3 regions of the Duganella vulcania genome follow, and region 3 is predicted to be linked to each of the others. Evidence: predicted binding sites of a transcription regulator. Region 3 holds the regulator's gene; each other region holds the start of a gene.
The links. Region 3 encodes HrcA, which represses chaperone genes, less so after heat shock. Its sites were predicted from a motif close to TTAGCACTCNNNNNNNNNGAGTGCTAA; they were not measured.
Positions count from the first base shown of each region.

Region 1: a site for HrcA is predicted at 3,562-3,588, ahead of groES (co-chaperone GroES). Genes of this name have one in related genera too.
Region 2: a site for HrcA is predicted at 3,167-3,193, ahead of rpoH (RNA polymerase sigma factor RpoH). Genes of this name have one in related genera too.

Region 1 covers NZ_WWCX01000129.1:8,110-13,852, forward strand. The annotation lists gene GTP90_RS32420 (OmpA family protein) at 1-638, opposite strand, end outside; gene GTP90_RS32425 (hypothetical protein) at 787-1,434, shown strand; gene groL (chaperonin GroEL) at 1,492-3,138, opposite strand; gene groES (co-chaperone GroES) at 3,187-3,477, opposite strand; gene GTP90_RS32440 (hypothetical protein) at 3,795-3,983, shown strand; gene GTP90_RS32445 (ATP-grasp domain-containing protein) at 4,058-5,062, shown strand; gene GTP90_RS32450 (SDH family Clp fold serine proteinase) at 5,053-5,743, shown strand, end outside.
Region 2 covers NZ_WWCX01000004.1:95,945-101,687, forward strand. The annotation lists gene ggt (gamma-glutamyltransferase) at 1-1,483, opposite strand, end outside; gene GTP90_RS05705 (hypothetical protein) at 1,501-2,001, opposite strand; gene rpoH (RNA polymerase sigma factor RpoH) at 2,186-3,076, opposite strand; gene ftsX (permease-like cell division protein FtsX) at 3,354-4,274, opposite strand; gene GTP90_RS05720 (cell division ATP-binding protein FtsE) at 4,271-4,927, opposite strand; gene ftsY (signal recognition particle-docking protein FtsY) at 4,937-5,743, opposite strand, start outside.
Region 3 covers NZ_WWCX01000093.1:19,689-25,431, reverse strand. The annotation lists partial or broken gene GTP90_RS29235 (hypothetical protein) at 1-218, opposite strand, end outside; gene GTP90_RS29230 (HAD family hydrolase) at 314-1,015, shown strand; gene hrcA (heat-inducible transcriptional repressor HrcA) at 1,084-2,100, shown strand; gene fur (ferric iron uptake transcriptional regulator) at 2,116-2,544, opposite strand; gene GTP90_RS29215 (outer membrane protein assembly factor BamE) at 2,811-3,461, shown strand; gene dapB (4-hydroxy-tetrahydrodipicolinate reductase) at 3,478-4,284, shown strand; gene GTP90_RS29205 (MotA/TolQ/ExbB proton channel family protein) at 4,284-4,961, shown strand; gene GTP90_RS29200 (ExbD/TolR family protein) at 4,971-5,396, shown strand; gene GTP90_RS29195 (barstar family protein) at 5,396-5,722, shown strand; gene map (type I methionyl aminopeptidase) at 5,709-5,743, opposite strand, start outside.

The DNA of each region.
Region 1 (5,743 bases), on a different contig from region 3:
TTGGCCATGTCGGCCGCATTCATGTTGGCCGATACCTTGCCGCCCTCCATCGCCTTGGCCTCGACGATCTCGACGTAGATGCCGCCCAGCTTGTCCTGCACCGGCGCGACCGAGTACACGGCCACGTGGACCAGCGACCCGTCCGGGCGTGTACCCTTGGCCAGCAGGTAGCGTTCATCGTCGCGGCCGTAGTTGAACGGCGCCCAGTTCGCTTCGCTGCCCTGGATGAAATGATCGCCGACGCGTTTATTGAGGAAGAACTCGCCAAAGCCTCTGCCGCAGTTTTCCTTGGCGCAGGCGAACACGGTTTTCAGGCCAGCCTTGTCCAGCGCCGCCTGGTAGTTGCGCATCACCTCCAGCGCGGAGCGTTCGCGCGGGAAGTTGTAGGCCATGCGGGTGTACTTGCCCTCCAGTTGCAGCGCGTTCTCGAACGCCATCTGGCCGCCCTTGTTCTCGATGCGCTTACCGGCCGGGAGCATCACCTCGTCGAATTCCTTGAGGCCGTAGCCGACCATCTTCGACCCTTCAAAGCGCGACAGCAGCGGGTGGTCTTTGCCGCCTTTGGCGGTGTCCTGCGCCGGCATCTGGGCCTGGGCGGCGGCGCAAAGCAGCAGCGGAAATAGGCGGTAGGCGCGCATGGAAGTCCGATCTGAAGAAAGTTGAAGAGCATCGATTGTAGGGATTGATTGTCTTTGAATCAACGTTAACTTTTCAATCGAATCGGCCTCATCGCGATAATTGCAGTATTTTATATTTTAGAAAATCAGACAACCTCTTGGAGATCATATGCACCCATCCAAAATAACAGCGTTGGCGCTGGCATTGTCCGTGGCCGGCTGCGGAGGCGGCGGCTCGACGGCGACAACGCCGCCGGCGACGCAAAAATCGGCCCTCATATCGGGCAGCGTGACCGGCCTGGCGGCCAACACAACTCTGCTGCTGGTCAACAACGGCGCGGAGACCATCGCCGTCAAGGGCAGTGGTAGCTTCAAGTTCACCTATCCCGTGGCGTCCGGTGCGCCGTACAGCGTCGCGAAGTTCGCCGACCCGAACGGCGCCACCTGCACCGTCGCCAACGGATCGGGCACGATAGCGCAGGATGTTGCGGTCGATATCAGCAACGTCGCTGTCACATGCCAGCCTGCCGCGATCGGCCTGTTGCAATACCGGGTAGGGGTGACGGTGTCGGGACTGGCAGTTGGCAATACCGTCAGCTTCTCCGATGGCGGGGGCAACATCCTGAAGGCAAGCGCCAACGGCCTGGCCGTGTTCCCCGTCTCGTATTCGCCGATGGAGCTGCACGGCGCCAGTTATACGGTCACGGTATCGGCCAACCCGACGGGGCAGGTCTGCACCCTGACGAACAACACCGGCACCAACAACGACGGCGCAGGGTTCGTCGATTTCATCAACGTCACCGCACTCTGCAAATAAAAAAAGCCAGCCTCCGAAGAGGCTGGCTTTCCTGTACAGCGAGGCTTATGCCGGCAATTACATCATGCCGTCCATGCCGCCCATGCCGCCCATGCCACCCATACCGCCCATGCCGCCGGCTGGTTTGTCTTCGGTGACTTCAGCGATCATGCAGTCGGTGGTCAGCATCAGGCCAGCGATCGAGGCTGCGTTTTGCAGTGCCGAACGGGTGACTTTGGCTGGGTCCAGAACGCCCATTTCAACCATGTCGCCGTAGGTGCCGTTGGCGGCGTTGTAACCGTAGTTACCTTTGCCGGCCAGAACCGCAGCAACCACCACCGAAGCTTCTTCGCCGGCGTTTTGCACGATCATGCGCAGTGGCTCTTCCATCGCACGCAGAACGATCTTGATGCCAGCTTCCTGGTCAGGATTGTCGCCTTTGATGCTCAGAGCGGCACGAGCGCGCAGCAGGGCAACGCCGCCGCCTGGCACGATGCCTTCTTCCACGGCAGCGCGGGTAGCGTGCAGTGCATCTTCAACGCGGGCTTTCTTCTCTTTCATTTCGACTTCGGTGGCTGCGCCAACCTTGATCACGGCAACGCCGCCGGCCAGCTTGGCCACGCGCTCTTGCAGTTTTTCGCGGTCGTAGTCCGAGGTCGCTTCTTCGATCTGCACGCGGATTTGCTTGACGCGGCCTTCGATGCCTTCAGCGCGGCCAGCACCGTCGATGACGATGGTGTTTTCCTTGCCGACTTCGATACGCTTGGCCTGGCCCAGTTCTTCCAGGGTGATTTTTTCCAGGGTCATGCCGACTTCTTCAGCAACCACTTGACCGCCGGTCAGGATCGCGATGTCTTCCAGCATGGCCTTGCGACGGTCGCCGAAGCCTGGGGCCTTGACTGCGCAGGTTTTCAGGATGCCGCGGATGTTGTTCACAACCAGGGTAGCCAGCGCTTCGCCTTCGATGTCTTCTGCGATGATCAGCAGTGGACGGCCAGCCTTGGCGACTTGTTCCAGTACCGGCAGCAGGTCACGGATGTTGGAGATCTTCTTGTCGCACAGCAGGACGAATGGATTGTCCAGGATCGCGACTTGCTTCTCTTGGTTGTTGATGAAGTATGGCGACAGGTAGCCGCGGTCGAACTGCATACCTTCAACGATGTCCAGCTCGTCGTTCAGCGACTTGCCGTCTTCCACGGTGATGACGCCTTCCTTGCCGACTTTTTCCATCGCTTCAGCGATGCGGTCGCCGATCGACGAATCCGAGTTGGCGGAGATCGAACCAACCTGGGCGATTTCCTTGGTGGTGGTGCATGGACGGGCGATGATGGCGATCTGCTCGACGGTGGCGGCAACTGCCTTGTCGATGCCGCGCTTCAGGTCCATTGGGTTCATGCCGGCGGCAACGAACTTCATGCCTTCGCGAACGATGGCTTGTGCCAGCACGGTTGCGGTGGTGGTGCCGTCGCCGGCGTTGTCGCTGGTGCGGGAAGCGACTTCCTTGACCATTTGCGCGCCCATGTTTTGCAGCTTGTCTTTCAGCTCGACTTCCTTGGCGACCGATACGCCGTCCTTGGTGACGGTCGGGGCGCCGAAGGAGCGCTCCAGCACAACGTTGCGGCCTTTAGGGCCCAGGGTGACTTTGACTGCGTTGGCCAGGACGTTGACGCCTTCAACCATCTTGGCGCGCGCTGCGTCGCCGAAAATTACTTCTTTAGCTGCCATGTTGTTTCTCCAGAATTAGGTGAGTACTAGTGCAAACGTGCGGGTCAATTATTTGACGACGATTGCCATGATGTCTTCTTCGCGCATGACCATCAGCTCCTGGCCGTCGACCTTGACGGTCTGGCCGGCGTATTTGCCGAACAGGACGCGGTCGCCTACTTTGACGTCCAGCGGACGGACTTTGCCATCTTCCAGAATCTTGCCATTGCCGACGGCGAGCACTTCGCCTTGATCCGGTTTTTCAGCAGCCGCATCAGGGATGATCAGGCCGGACGCAGTTTTGGTTTCCTGGTCGAGGCGTTTGACGATTACGCGATCGTTCAAAGGGCGAAGGTTCATACAAAACTCCTTAAATTAACAATGGAACAGTTTGTTGCCACACCAATAAGCTTGCTGTGGCGGAAAGTTTGGCCGAGAGCGCTGTTAGCACTCCCTTGGAACGAGTGCCAATTATAGGGACGACACTGCTGTATTTCAAGACGCAACACTTGTGCGTGCACAAATAAGCACAAAAATGATGTTGATACGTCCCTAAAAAGTAGTGTTGACATATTGTGTATAGAAGTTGACAACGTCTATACAAGCTTCTAACATTGCAACGCTGCAAATAGAGACTGTGTGAGATTTTTCAATATTCTTTTTTAAGGACTATGGAAATGGCAGATCAAAAAGAGGCAAAACTGTTCGCATTCAAGCTTGCTGCGAAACAGGAGAACAAACCTGCAGAGCAATGGAAAGTCCGCGACGGCGTCGCCGTGGCAGGCTGCACCGGTCCGGTCGATTTCGACAACTACCGCGACTACAACGAATTCACGCATCGCGGCGACAAGGGCATCTACTGCTAAGTACTGGCCCGTCAACGAAAGCCTTGCTCCGTCAGCAAGGCTTTTTTGTTTTACGCCCAGTCGCGGAGCACTCGATGAGCAAGACGATTTTAATTATCAGCAACAGCCAGGATCTGCATGCCGACCTGGTCGCCGCCAGGCTCACGGCCGGCGGCCACCCGCTGTTCCGGCTGGACCTGGACCGCTTCCCGCGCGACTTCCAGACCTGCCAGTGGCACGCCGGCGGCGCGCTGCACAACAAGATACGCCGCCGTGGCGACGAGCACTGGCTCGACCTGGCCGAGGTGGGCGCGGTCTGGATACGCAAGCCGGGTGAATTTACCTTCCTCAGCGACGAGCTGGCGCCGCAGGAACTGGCCTACGCCAGGCAGGAGGCGGAACACGCCTTGTTCAGCCTGCTCTACACGCTGGACTGTTACTGGGTCAGCCACCCGCTGGCGCTGCGCGGCGCGCAGTGGAAGGGAGAGCAGCTCAAGCGCGCCGCCCGCATGGGCTTCCTGGTGCCGGACTCGCTGACCACCAACGCGCCGGAGGATGTGCTGGCGTTCAAGCACGGCCTGGCCGGCGACATGATCTTCAAGTCGCTGTCGGACCCGATGCTGGCCGGCGGCGAGCTCGAGCCCGAGCAGCGCAGCAACGGCGGGCTCGGCACCACCATCGTCGACGACGACATGCTGCGCAACGTCGAGGCGGTTGGCCAGTTGCATTGCCACTTCCAGCGCTACATTCCCAAGCAATACGAACTGCGGGTGACGGTGATCGGCGAGCGTGTGTTCGCCGCCAAAATCCACAGCCAGGACGATGTCCGCACCGCCGTCGATTCGCGCGACATGTCGGCGCCGGTCCGCTACGAGGCGGCGCAGCTGCCCGACGAGCTGCGGCGGCGCTGCGTGGCCTTCGTGCGCAGCTATGACTTGCGCTACGGCGCGCTGGACCTGATCGTCACGCCCGGCGGCGAGGTGGTGTTCCTGGAAAATAACCCGGCGGGCCAGTTCCTGTATATCGAACAATTGATACCGGAGTTCAGGATGATCGACGCCATGGCCGAGACGCTGGTGGAGGGCGCGCTATGCCACTAGAACACGGCGCGCTCGCCGGCCACATCCGCGAGCTGGAGGCCGTTCGCGACAGCCGCGTGCTGGTGCTGGCCGCGTCCCAGCTGGAGATGGAACTGCTGCCGGCGCTGTACGAACAATGCCGCGACCTGGCCCCGGCGCGGCGGCTGGACGTGGTGCTGCACGGACGCGGCGGCGTGGTGCAGGCCGCGCGCCGCATCGGGCTGCTGCTGCGCGCGCAGGCGGAGCGGCTGTGCTTCATCGTTCCTTACCATTGCGAATCGGCCGCCACGCTGCTGACCCTGTGCGGCGACGAGATCATCGCCGGCCCGCTGGCGCTGTTCTCGCCCATCGATCCGCTGCTCAACGGCGCCGACGGCACGGCGTTCTCCGGCCTTGACATCCAATGCCTCGGCGACATGGCGCAGCAGTGGTTCGGCGTGCCGGCCGACGAGGCGCGGCAGCAGGCGCTGGCGCTGTTGGGCGGCAGCGTGTTCCCGGCCAGCCTGGGCGCCTTCTACCGCAGCACGCTGGAGCAGAAGCAGATCGGCGAGCAGCTGCTGGCCTTTCATTTGCCCGGCGAGGACGCGGCGGTCCGCAGCCGGCTGGTCGGCCAGCTGATGACCGGCTACCACTCGCACAACTATGCGATCACGCGCGAGGAGATGGCGGCGCTGGGCTTGCGGGTGCGCGGCGATGCGGCGG
Region 2 (5,743 bases), on a different contig from region 3:
TCTGCAGCACGGTGGTGATGATGGTCGCGCCGCCGGGGCTGCCGATCGAGAACGCCGGCTTGCCGTTGCGGAACGCCAAGGTCGGCGACATGCTGCTGCGCGGACGCTTGCCCGCTTCCGGCACGTTGGGCGCCGGGCCGGAGAAGTCGAAGTCGGTCATCTCGTTATTCAGCAGGAAGCCGTAGCCCGGCACCACGATGCCGCTGCCGCCCCAGGATTCGATGGTGTAGGTGTAGGCGACGATGTTGCCGTCCTTGTCCGACACGGTCAGGTGGGTGGTGTGCGCGCCCTCGGCCAGCAGCTTGTTGGCGTTGGGGCGCAGCGGCACGCTCGGGTCGTTCTGGAACGGGTATGGATCGCCGGCCGGCGCCTGCACGCTGGCCTGGTCGGGGTTGATCAGCTCGCGGCGGCGGGCGGCGTAGTCCTTGCTCAGCAGGCCGGCCACCGGCGCTTCGACGAACTCGGGATCGGCCAGGTAGGCGTTGCGGTCGGCGAAGGCCAGGCGGCTCGCTTCCAGGTACAGGTGTTCGGCCTTGTCCTTCGGCATGGCCTTGAGGTCGTAGCCTTCGAGGATGTTGAGCGCCTCGGCGATGGCGATGCCGCCGCTGCTCGGCAGCGGCATGCCGTACAGGTCGTAGCCGCGGTAGGTGCTGTGCACCGGCTGGCGCAGGCGCGCTTCGTAGTTGGCCAGGTCGGCCATCGTCATCTGGCCGGCGCGCACGTGCACGCCGCTGGCGACCTTGGGCTGGTTGACCGCGTCGACCACGGCGCGGCCGATCTTGCCTTCATAGAAAACCTTGACGCCGCCGGCCGCCAGTTCGCGGTAGGCCTTGGCCATGCCGGGGTTGCGCAAGGTGCTGCCGGGCTGGATGGCCTTGCCGTTGCGCAGGTAGAGCGCGGCGGTGTCGGGGAACATGCTGAACTTGGCCTGGCTTTCCTCGACCAGGCGCGAGAAGTTGGCGTTGACCGGGAAGCCCTCGGTGGCCACGGCGATGGCCGGCGCCAGTACCTGCTTGAACGACATCGAACCGTAGCGGTCCAGCGCTTCGTGCCAGCCGCGCACGGTGCCCGGCACGCCGACCGACATGCCGCTGGCGACCACGGTGTCGAAGTCCATTTCCTTGCCGTCCTGCAGGAACACGCGCGGTGTGAAGCTGGCCGGCGCGGTTTCCCGGTGGTCGATGGTGATCACGCGCTTGTCCTTGGCCAGGTAGATGACCATGAAGCCGCCGCCGCCGATGCCGCAGCTGAACGGATCGGTCACGCCCAAGGTGGCGGCCGCCGCGACGGCGGCGTCCACCGCGTTGCCGCCCTGGTTGAGGATGGCCAGCGCGGCCTTGGACGCGGGCTCGCTGATGGTGGCGACCGCGCCGCCGCTGCCGGTGGCGACCGGGGTCTTGGCCCAGGCCGCCGGCGGCAGGATCAGCGTGAGGATGATGGTGGAAACGAGAACGGTGCGGGCGGGGCGTCTAGGCAGGGTCATGGGGCGCGGGGTCCGGGTTAGGATGAGGGGGCGTTGCTCACCCTCAAGCTTACCCGATAATCCGGCGTGGCTTCATTCTTGGCGGGGACTGCCTGCGGTTCGACGCCGGTCAGCGTGAAGGTCAGGCCGTTTTGCGTGACGCTGGGGCGGGCGTTGGGCATGCTGTCGGACAGCACGAAGTTGCTGGTGGTGCCGTCGGCGGCGGTCAGCGCGAAGCTGTAGCTGATGTAGCCGGCCCAGACGCACACCGCGCCGATGCGGCAGCGGCTGTCGTTGACCCGTTCGAGCTTGAGGCTGGGCGCGCCGGCGGTGGTGCCGGTTGCACCGCTGATGCCGGGCGCGGCGGCCGGCGCGATGGCCACGCTGGCGCCCTGCGTCAGCACATAGGTCTGGGCGAACGGCTGCGGCGCGGCGGCGGGGCGGCCGACGGCGGACGCGGAGCCGCAGGCGTGCAGCATGGCCAGCACGGCCGCCAGCAGCGGCAGGATGATCAACTGCCTGGTGAGTGTGGAGTTCATGGGATCCTCTTCCTTCGATGGGGAAGGCAAGCTTAGCAAAAAGATCACGTTCCCGTCGCACGAACCGCAGCTTTACAGCGCTGCGTCAAACCCGCTGCGGTGGCGCGGCCCGCGCGGCCGGCGTAAAAAAAGCCGCGCGGCGCGGGCCGGGCGGCTTTTTCGGTGCCGCGCGCGGCGGTGGGGCTTACACGTAGGCGGCCAGCGCGCCCTTCATTTTCTTCAGCGCGGCCACTTCGATCTGGCGGATGCGCTCGGCCGAGACGCCGAATTCCTCCGCCAGCGTGTGCAAGGTGGCGCCGGAGCCGTCGTCGTTGGCCAGCCAGCGGCTTTCCACGATGCGGCGCGAGCGGGCGTCCAGCTTGCCCAGTGCTTCCTCCAGCCCTTCCGATTGCAGGCGGGTCACCTGTTCGGCTTCCAGCACGCGGGTCGGTTCGCTGGCCTCGGACGACAGGTAGGCGATCGGCGCGAACTTGTCGTCCTCGTCGTCGTTGGGCGATTCCAGCGCGATGTCGCGCCCGCTCAGGCGGGTTTCCATCTCGATCACTTCCTCGCGCTTGACGTCCAGCATCTTGGCCAGGCTGTCGATCTGGGTCGGCGTCATCGCGTCCAGGCCGGTCTTGTGGCTGCGCAGGTTGAAGAACAGCTTGCGCTGGGCCTTGGTGGTGGCCACCTTGACCAGGCGCCAGTTCTTCAGGATGTATTCGTGCATCTCGGCCTTGATCCAGTGCATCGCGTACGACACCAGGCGCACGCCCTGGTCCGGGTCGAAGCGCTTGACCGCCTTCATCAGGCCGATATTGCCTTCCTGGATCAGGTCGGCGTGCGGCAGGCCGTAGCCCAGGTAGCCGCGCGCGATCGAGACCACCAGGCGCAGGTGCGACAGCACCAGCTCCTGGGCGGCGCCGAGGTCGTTCTTTTCCTTGAGGCGCTTGGCCAGCGAGATTTCATCGTCGTGCGTCAGCATCGGCAGGCGGTTGACGGCCGAAATGTAGGCGTCCAGGTTGCCCAGGTTGCCTGTGAACCCGAGTCCCAGGGCGCGATTGGTGGCGGGGACCAATGCAGTCGGTGCGGACATAGTCATGTTCATTCCTTCGCTCGATGATGTTGCTTGTTCTTAACGATTCTGGGTTCTGTAGAGAACTGTTTTCTCTTCAGTCCACGTATATTAGCACTCTCCTTCGTTGAGTGCCAATCATCGGTTATTAATCGCTTTGATAGTAAAAATACTATGACGTTTTTAAGCATCATGGCATCTGATTAATGAAGCATGCGCGGTGGAGCTTAGGCCGGGCTTAATGCTAATCGGCGGGGGCCGACCTTTCCGTGCGGGGGCGCACGGAAAGGCGGAGGGATCAGTTCAGGCGGGACAGGTGGCGCTGCACGGACAGCAGCGCGCCGATGAGGCCGAGGCCGGCCGACAGGGCCAGCAGGCCGGCCATGGCCAGCGGCGGCAGCGGCGCCAGCTGGAACTCGGAGGCGTACAGGCGGGCGAATTCGGCGATCGCCACGTTCAGCGGGCGCAGCGCCAGCGACACGGCACCCAGCGCCACCCCGCCCGCGCACAGACCCAGCAGCGCGCCGGTGTAGTAGAAGGGGCGGTGGATGAAGCTGTCGGTGGCGCCGATCAGCTTGGACACCAGGATTTCCTCGCGCTGGGTCATCACCTGCAGGCGGATGGTGTTGAAGATCACCGCCACCACCACCGTGCCCAAGGTGGCGGCCAGTAGCAGCAGCGCCAGGCGCAGCACGTTGAGCAGCGCGGCCAGGCGCTTGACCCAGGCCGAATCGACCTGCACTGTGTCGACGCCGGGCAGGGCGCGGATCTGCGCGGCCAGCTGGTCGACGTCGCCGCCGGCCTGGGCGTTGCGGAAGGCGTCCAGCTTGAGCACATAGCTGTCGGGCAGCGGGTTCTCGCCCAGCGTGGTCAGCACGTCGGCCAGGCCGCTCTTGTCCTTCAACTGCTCCAGCGCCTTCTCGCGCGGGGTGAAGACGATCTTGGCTTGTTTGTCGCGCACCGCCTGGCGCAGCGACACGGCCAGCGCCTCGGCCTGCTCGCGCGGGGTGTCCTGCTTGAGGAAGATGCTGAGCTCGGGATCGACCGACAGCTGCTCGGACATGGGGCGCACGTTGTCGAGCAGGGTGACGCCGGTGAACGGCAGCGCCAGCGCGATCGCCACCACTAAGATATTGAACAAAAAGCCGCCGGGCGAGCGGCGCAGGTGCACCAGGGCCGCGGCCAGCGCGTAGCGGTGTTGCCGGAACCAGAGCGTCATGCCGCCACCTCCAGCTGGCCATGCTTGAGATGGATGACGCGCGCGGCGGCGTCCAGCATCTGCTCGTCATGGCTGGAGATCAGGCAGGTCACGCCGACCGAGTGGAAGGCCTTGAGCGCGTCCAATACCTTGTTGGCGCTGGCGCGGTCCAGGTTGGCGGTGGGCTCGTCGGCCAGGATCACCTGCGGGCGGTTGACGATGGCGCGCGCGATCGACACGCGCTGCTGCTCGCCGCCGGACAGGGCCAGCGGCTGGGCGTCGGCGCGCTCCAGCAGTCCCACCTTGTCGAGGGCGGCGCGGGCGCGCTGCTCGGCCTGGGCGCGCGAGGCGCCGGTCACCAGCAGCGGCAGCATGACGTTGGCCAGGATGGAGCGGTCGGTCAGCAGCCGCTGCTGCTGGAAGATCAGGCCCAGGTTGCGCCGCAAGAACGGCACGGCGGCCGGCTTGATGCGGGCGATGTCCTGGCCGTTGACGATCACCTGGCCGGCGCTGGGGCGCTCGACCGCGGCGATCATTTTCAGCAGGGTGGACTTGCCGGCGCCCGAGGGGCCGGCCAGGAACACCAGCTCGCCCTTGGCGACCGTGAACGAGACGTCGCGCAGCGCCGTCGCGTCGGGGGTGTATTGTTTCGAGACGTTGCGGAATTCGATCATGGCGGGCGCTTATCCCAGCAGGGCTTCAACAAACTCGGCGGCCACGAAGGGCTGCAGGTCCTCGATCTTCTCGCCGATGCCGATGAAGTACACCGGCACCGGGCGCACGCGGGCGATGGCGGCCAGCACGCCGCCCTTGGCCGTGCCGTCGAGCTTGGTGATCACCAGGCCGGTCAGCTTGAGGGCGTCGTCGAAGGCCTTGACCTGGGCCAGCGCGTTCTGGCCGGTGTTGCCGTCGATGACCAGCAGCGTCTCGTGCGGCGCGCCTTCCATGCCCTTGCCGATGACGCGCTGGACCTTTTTGAGTTCCTCCATCAGGTGCAGCTGGGTCGGCAGGCGGCCGGCGGTGTCGATCATCACCACGTCCAGGCCCTTGGCCTTGCCGGACTGCACGGCGTCGAACGAGACCGCGGCCGGGTCGCCCGAGGCTTGCGAGATCACGGTGATGTTGTTGCGCTGGCCCCAGACCATCAGCTGCTCGCGGGCGGCCGCGCGGAAGGTGTCGCCGGCCGCCAGCAGCACCGACTGGCCGTGGGTCTGCATGTGCTTGGCCAGCTTGCCGATGGTGGTGGTCTTGCCGGCGCCGTTGACGCCGGAGATCATCATCACGGTCGGCTGGTGGCGGCCCAGCTCGAACGGGCGCTGCAGCGGGGTCAGCAGCTCGATCAGTAGTTGCTTGAGCGCGGCCTTGACCGCGGCCGCGTCCAGCAGCTTGTCGTCCTTGACCTTTTGCTTGAGGGCGTCGAGCAGGTATTGGGTGGCGTCGACGCCGGCGTCCGACATCAGCAGGGCCGCCTCCAGCTCGTCGTACAGGTC
Region 3 (5,743 bases):
ACGGCGGCGCCGCCTTCGCCCAGCACCACGAACGAGGTGAAGGCCGGCGGCTGGCCGACGGTGGCGCAGCCGGCCAGCAGGGCGGAGGCCGCGAGGGCTCCGGCCGTCAAGGCGGCGGTCTTCCGGGCGGACGCGGTCAGGGCGCCGGCCAGCGGCAGCGCCGGGCGGCGGCGGATTGCGACAAGGGTGGCGAGGGCGGCAAGCTTAGTCAAGGGCACGGAATCTCCAACGGGGCAATCCGGTAATTTACCACGCCCTCGCCGGGCGGCAATCGGTGCGACAATATCGCATCTTTCATTTTCATTGATACGCCATGACGCCACGCCGCCCCCACGCCCTGCTGTTCGACCTGGACGACACCCTCTGGCCGATCGGCCCGGTGATCGCGGCGGCGGAAACCAGCTGGCACGCCTGGCTGGCCGAGCACGCGCCCGAGGTGACGCGGCGCTACTCCATCGAGGCGCTGCGCGCGCGCCGCGCCGCGCTGCTGCAAGAGCGGCCCGAGCTGGTGGTCGACCTGTACCGGCTGCGCCGCCTGGCGCTGGAGCAGGCCTTCGCCGAGGCCGGCGCCGACGCCGCCCACATCGAGGGCGCCATGCGCCACTTCCACGTGCAGCGCAACGCCGTCACGCCGTTCGGCGAAGTGCCGGCCGCGCTGGTGGAACTGCAGGCCATGCTGCGGCTGGGTGTGATCACCAACGGCAACGCCGACCTTGAAGTCATCGGCCTGCACCACCATTTCGATACTGTGCTGGCCTCGTCGCGCTTCGGCCGCGCCAAGCCCGACCCGTCCATCTTCTTGGCCGCGTGCGAGGCGATGGGCGTGGCGCCGCGCGACGCGGTCTACGTCGGCGACGACCTGCGGCTGGACGTGCAGGGCGCGCAGGGCGCCGGCCTGCGGGCGGTGTGGATGAACCGCCGGGGCGCGCAGCACGAAGCGGGCATCGCGCCGGACGCCACCTGCGCCAGTTTTGATGAACTTCTGGCATGGGTTCGTGCGCAAATGCAGCATTGACGCCACGCCATGGCCCTCGTCCGGCGCGGAGCGTGCATAATAAGCAGAAATATCATCAGTGAATGAACATGCAACTCGATACACGCGCACAAACCTTGCTCAAGGCCCTCGTCGAACGCTACATCGCGGACGGCCAGCCGGTGGGCTCGCGCGCCCTGTCCAAGATCTCCGGACTGGACCTGTCGCCGGCCACCATCCGCAACATCATGGCCGACTTGGAGGAACTGGGCTACGTCGCCAGTCCCCACACCTCGGCCGGCCGGGTGCCGACGCCGCGCGGCTACCGCATCTTTGTCGACACGCTGCTCACCGTGCAGCAGCTCGACGAGCAGGCGGTGGAGTCGCGCATGCGGCTGCAGGCGCCGCAGCCGCACAAGATGATCGCCAACGCGGCGCAGATGCTGTCGTCGCTGTCGCAGTTCGCCGGCGTGGTGCTCAGCCCGCGGCGCGAATCGGTGTTCCAGCAGATCGAGTTCCTGCGGCTGGGGGAAAAGCGCATTTTGCTGGTGATCGTCGGCCCGACCGGCGACGTGCAGAACCGGCTGCTGCTGACCGATGTCGACTACAGCCCGGCGCAGCTGGTGCAGTCGGCCAACTACATCAACCAGAACTACGGCGGCCTGGCCTTCGACGAGGTGCACATGCGGCTGCAGACCGAGGTGCGCCAGCTGCGCGACGACATGGGCCGGCTGATGCAGGCGGCGGTGGAGGCGGGCAGCGAGGCGATGGCCGACAGTTCGGACGACATGGTCATCTCGGGCGAGCGCAACCTGCTGTCGGTGAGCGACCTGTCGTCGAACATGACGTCGCTGCGGCAGATGTTCGACATGTTCGAGCAGAAGACCGGGCTGATGCAGCTGCTCGACGTGTCGAGCAAGGCCAGCGGCGTGCAGATCTACATCGGCGGCGAATCAAGCCTGGTGCCGATGGACGAGATGAGCGTGGTGACCGCGCCGTACACGGCCAACGGCAAGATCGTCGGCACCTTGGGCGTGATCGGCCCGACGCGCATGGCCTACGAGCGGGTGATCCCGATTGTGGACATCACGGCCAAGCTGCTGTCGAACGCGCTCAGCCACAATTAAGCCGCCCCCCGTGTTTTACGGGCGGTGCGGGCAGGCGGTCTTGGTGCAGTTGCCGTAGATGGCCAGCGCGTGCTCGGCGATCTTGAAGCCGCGCTCCTTGGCCACCACCTGCTGGCGCGTCTCGATTTCCTCGTCGAAGAATTCCTCCACCCGGCCGCAATCCAGGCACACCAGATGGTCGTGGTGCGAGCCCTCGTTCAATTCAAAGATGGCCTTGCCGGTCTCGAAGTGATTGCGGTTCAGCAGGCCGGCCTGTTCGAACTGGGTCAGCACCCGGTACACGGTCGCCAGGCCCACGTCCATATTGTCGGCCAACAGGATCTTGTAGACATCCTCGGCGGTCAGGTGGCGCACTTCGCTGTTCTGGAAGATGTCCAGGATTTTGAGGCGGGGCAGCGTGGCTTTGAGGCCGCTGGCCTTCAGGTCGGTGGGGTTGTTGCTCATGATGGCGGCTCTTTTAGTGGTTGGCGATAGCTAGGCGACAGTTTAACGCACTCCGGCTGCCACCGCACCCTGCGCGCCGCGCGGCGCCGCCGGCGTGAAATTTACAATTGCAATGTTTTACAATTAATCTTTATAAAACAAGGACATACTTGCCGTTTTGCTGGATAATGCGGTCTCCCGGAGTGCCCGCGCAGCCCCATGTCGCACCTTGTGCTTTATGATATAGCGTTTTTCGGCACTTCCGCTCGATCAGATTGAGGACAACCATGCGCGTCACCCAGGCTTTATCGCAGTCTTTGTTGCACCGTTTCACCCGCCGCGCCCCGCTGCTGGCCGGCGCCGTTTGCGTCGCGCTGGCCGTGGGCGGCTGCGCGTCCAACACCACGCTGGGCGAGAAATCGACCGACGTGAAGGAAACCGGCACCACGCTCGACGCCAGCAAGGGCGCGCAGACCACCACCATCACCAAGCTGCAGAAGTTCATGTGGTTCTTCTCGCCGTACCGTCCGGACATCCAGCAGGGCAACTTCGTCTCCGAAGAGATGCTGTCGCAACTGAAGACCGGCATGACGCGCGAGCAGGTGCGCTTCATCTTCGGCACCGCGCTGCTGGCCGACCCGTTCCACGCCGACCGCTGGGACTACGCGTTCCGCATGGCCAAGGGCAACGGCGAAATCACCACCAGCCGCGTGATCGTGTTCTTCGACAAGGACGGCAAGGTGGCGCGCTGGGAAGGCGGCAACCTGCCGACCGAAAAAGACTACATCGCCCGCATCGCCGGCCCGGCGCCCAAGGTCAAGAAGGACCTGAACACGCCGGACGCGCGTCCGGTGGGCAACACTTCGCCGATCCCGGCCGGCACCGACAATTCGGCCGCCGCGCCGGTCGGCGTCACGGTGAGCAACGACAAGAAATAAGCACGAGGACAGACGCATGACAGACCTGAACATCGCCATCGCCGGCGCCGGCGGCCGCATGGGCCGCATCCTGATCGAAGCCGTGCTCGACGCGCCGGACGCCCGCCTGTCCGGCGCGCTGGACCGCGCGGGCTCGGCCAACATCGGCAGCGACGCCGCCGCCTTCCTCGGCAAGCCGGCCGGCGTGCTGGTGGAGTCGGACCTGGCCAAGGGCCTGGCCGGCGCGCAGTTCCTGATCGACTTCACCCGCCCCGAGGGCACGCTGGCCCACCTGGCGTACTGCGCCGAGCACGGCATCAAGATGATCATCGGCACCACCGGCTTCGACGAAGCGGGCAAGGCGGCGATTGCCGAAGCGGCCAAGAAGACCGCCATCGTGATGTCGCCCAACTTCAGCGTCGGCGTCAACGTCACGCTCAAGCTGCTGCAGCAGGCGGCCAAGGCGCTGGCGGTCGGCTACGACATCGAAGTGATCGAAGCCCACCACCGCCACAAGGTCGACGCCCCGTCCGGCACCGCGCTGAAGATGGGCGAAGTGCTGGCCGACGCGCTGGGCCGCGACCTCAAGGATTGCGCGGTCTACGCGCGCGAGGGCGTGACCGGCGAGCGCGATCCGTCGTCGATCGGCTTCGCCACCATCCGTGGCGGCGACATCGTTGGCGACCACACCGTGCTGTTTGCCGGCACCGGCGAGCGCATCGAGATCAGCCACAAGTCCAGCAGCCGCGTGACCTACGCGCACGGCTCGCTGCGCGCCTGCCGCTTCCTGGCCGACAAGGCCACCGGCCTGTACGGCATGAACGACGTGCTGGCGCTGAACTGATGACGCCCAACCACTTCACCCTGGCCGGCTACTGGGAACAGGGCGACACCATCAGCCACATCGTGGCGCTGGTGTTGCTGGCGATGTCGCTGGTGAGCTGGTTCTTCATTTTGTCCAAGGCCTACGCCGCGCTGCGCATCCGCCGCAGCGCGCCGGCCGTGCAGGCGTTCTGGGAGGCGCCGTCGATGCAGGACGGCGTGGCCGCGCTGACGCTGGCCGATCCTGAGCAAGTGTTCCTGCCGCTGGCGCAGCAAGGCGCGGCGCAGCTCAAGACCGGTGGCCGCGTGTCGCTGGGCGGCGAGATGGGCCACGCCGCGCAAGTCACGCGCGTGCTGCGCGTGGCGATCCAGAATTCCACCAACCGCCTTGAGGGCGGCCTGACCCTGCTGGCCTCGATCGGCGCCACCGCGCCGTTTGTCGGGCTGCTGGGCACGGTGTGGGGCATCTACCACGCGCTGGCCAATGTGTCGGCCAGCGGCACGGTGCAGATCGACAAAGTGGCCGGCCCGGTGGGCGAGGCGCTGATCATGACCGCCATCGGCCTGACGGTGGCCATCCCGGCGGTGCTGGCGTATAACGGCTTCAACCGCGTCAACCGGCTTACCCTGGCCGAGCTGGACGCCTTCGCGCACGACCTGCACGCCTACCTGACCACGGGCGAGCGTGCGGCCAAGTAAGGAGGACGCATGAGTTTTGGTGCATTCAACCACCACCGCAATCCGGGGCCGATGGCCGATATCAACGTCACGCCGATGGTGGACGTGATGCTGGTGCTGCTGGTGATCTTCATCCTCAGCGCGCCGATGTTCACCAACGCCGTCAAGCTGGACCTGCCGAAGGCACAGGCCCAGGCCAATCCGCAGCAGGCGGCCACGGTCACGCTGTCGATCGACGGCGCCGGCAAGATCTTCTGGAACAACGACCCGGTCGAGCTCAGCGTGCTCGAGGCGCGCCTGGTCGACGCGGCCAAGCTGGAGCCGCAGCCGGAGCTGCAACTGCGCGCCGACAAGGACACCCGCTACGAAGTGGTGGCGCAGGTGATGGCCGCCGCGCAGTCGCATGGATTAACGAAACTGGGATTCGTCACGGATCCCCGGAAAGAGAAAAAATAATGGCAACCGCAGAACTGAACGGCGCGGCGATCACCGATTTCGCCAGCTTCCACGCCGCCTGCAAGGCCGCGCTGGGCTTCCCCGACACCTACGGCAACACCATGGACGCCTGGGTCGATTGCCTGAGCTACCTGCGCGACGAGGACGGCATGAGCAAGTTTCGCCTCAAGCCGAACGAGGTGCTGGACATCGTCATCACCAACGCCGAGGCCATGAAGGCCGCCGTGCCCGACATCCTGGAAGAAGTGACTTACTGCGTGGCCGGCATCAACGAGCGCTACGAAGACTACGGCGAGAAGCCGGCCCTCAAACTTACGCTGCGCTGACCACGCCGGCCGGCACCGCGT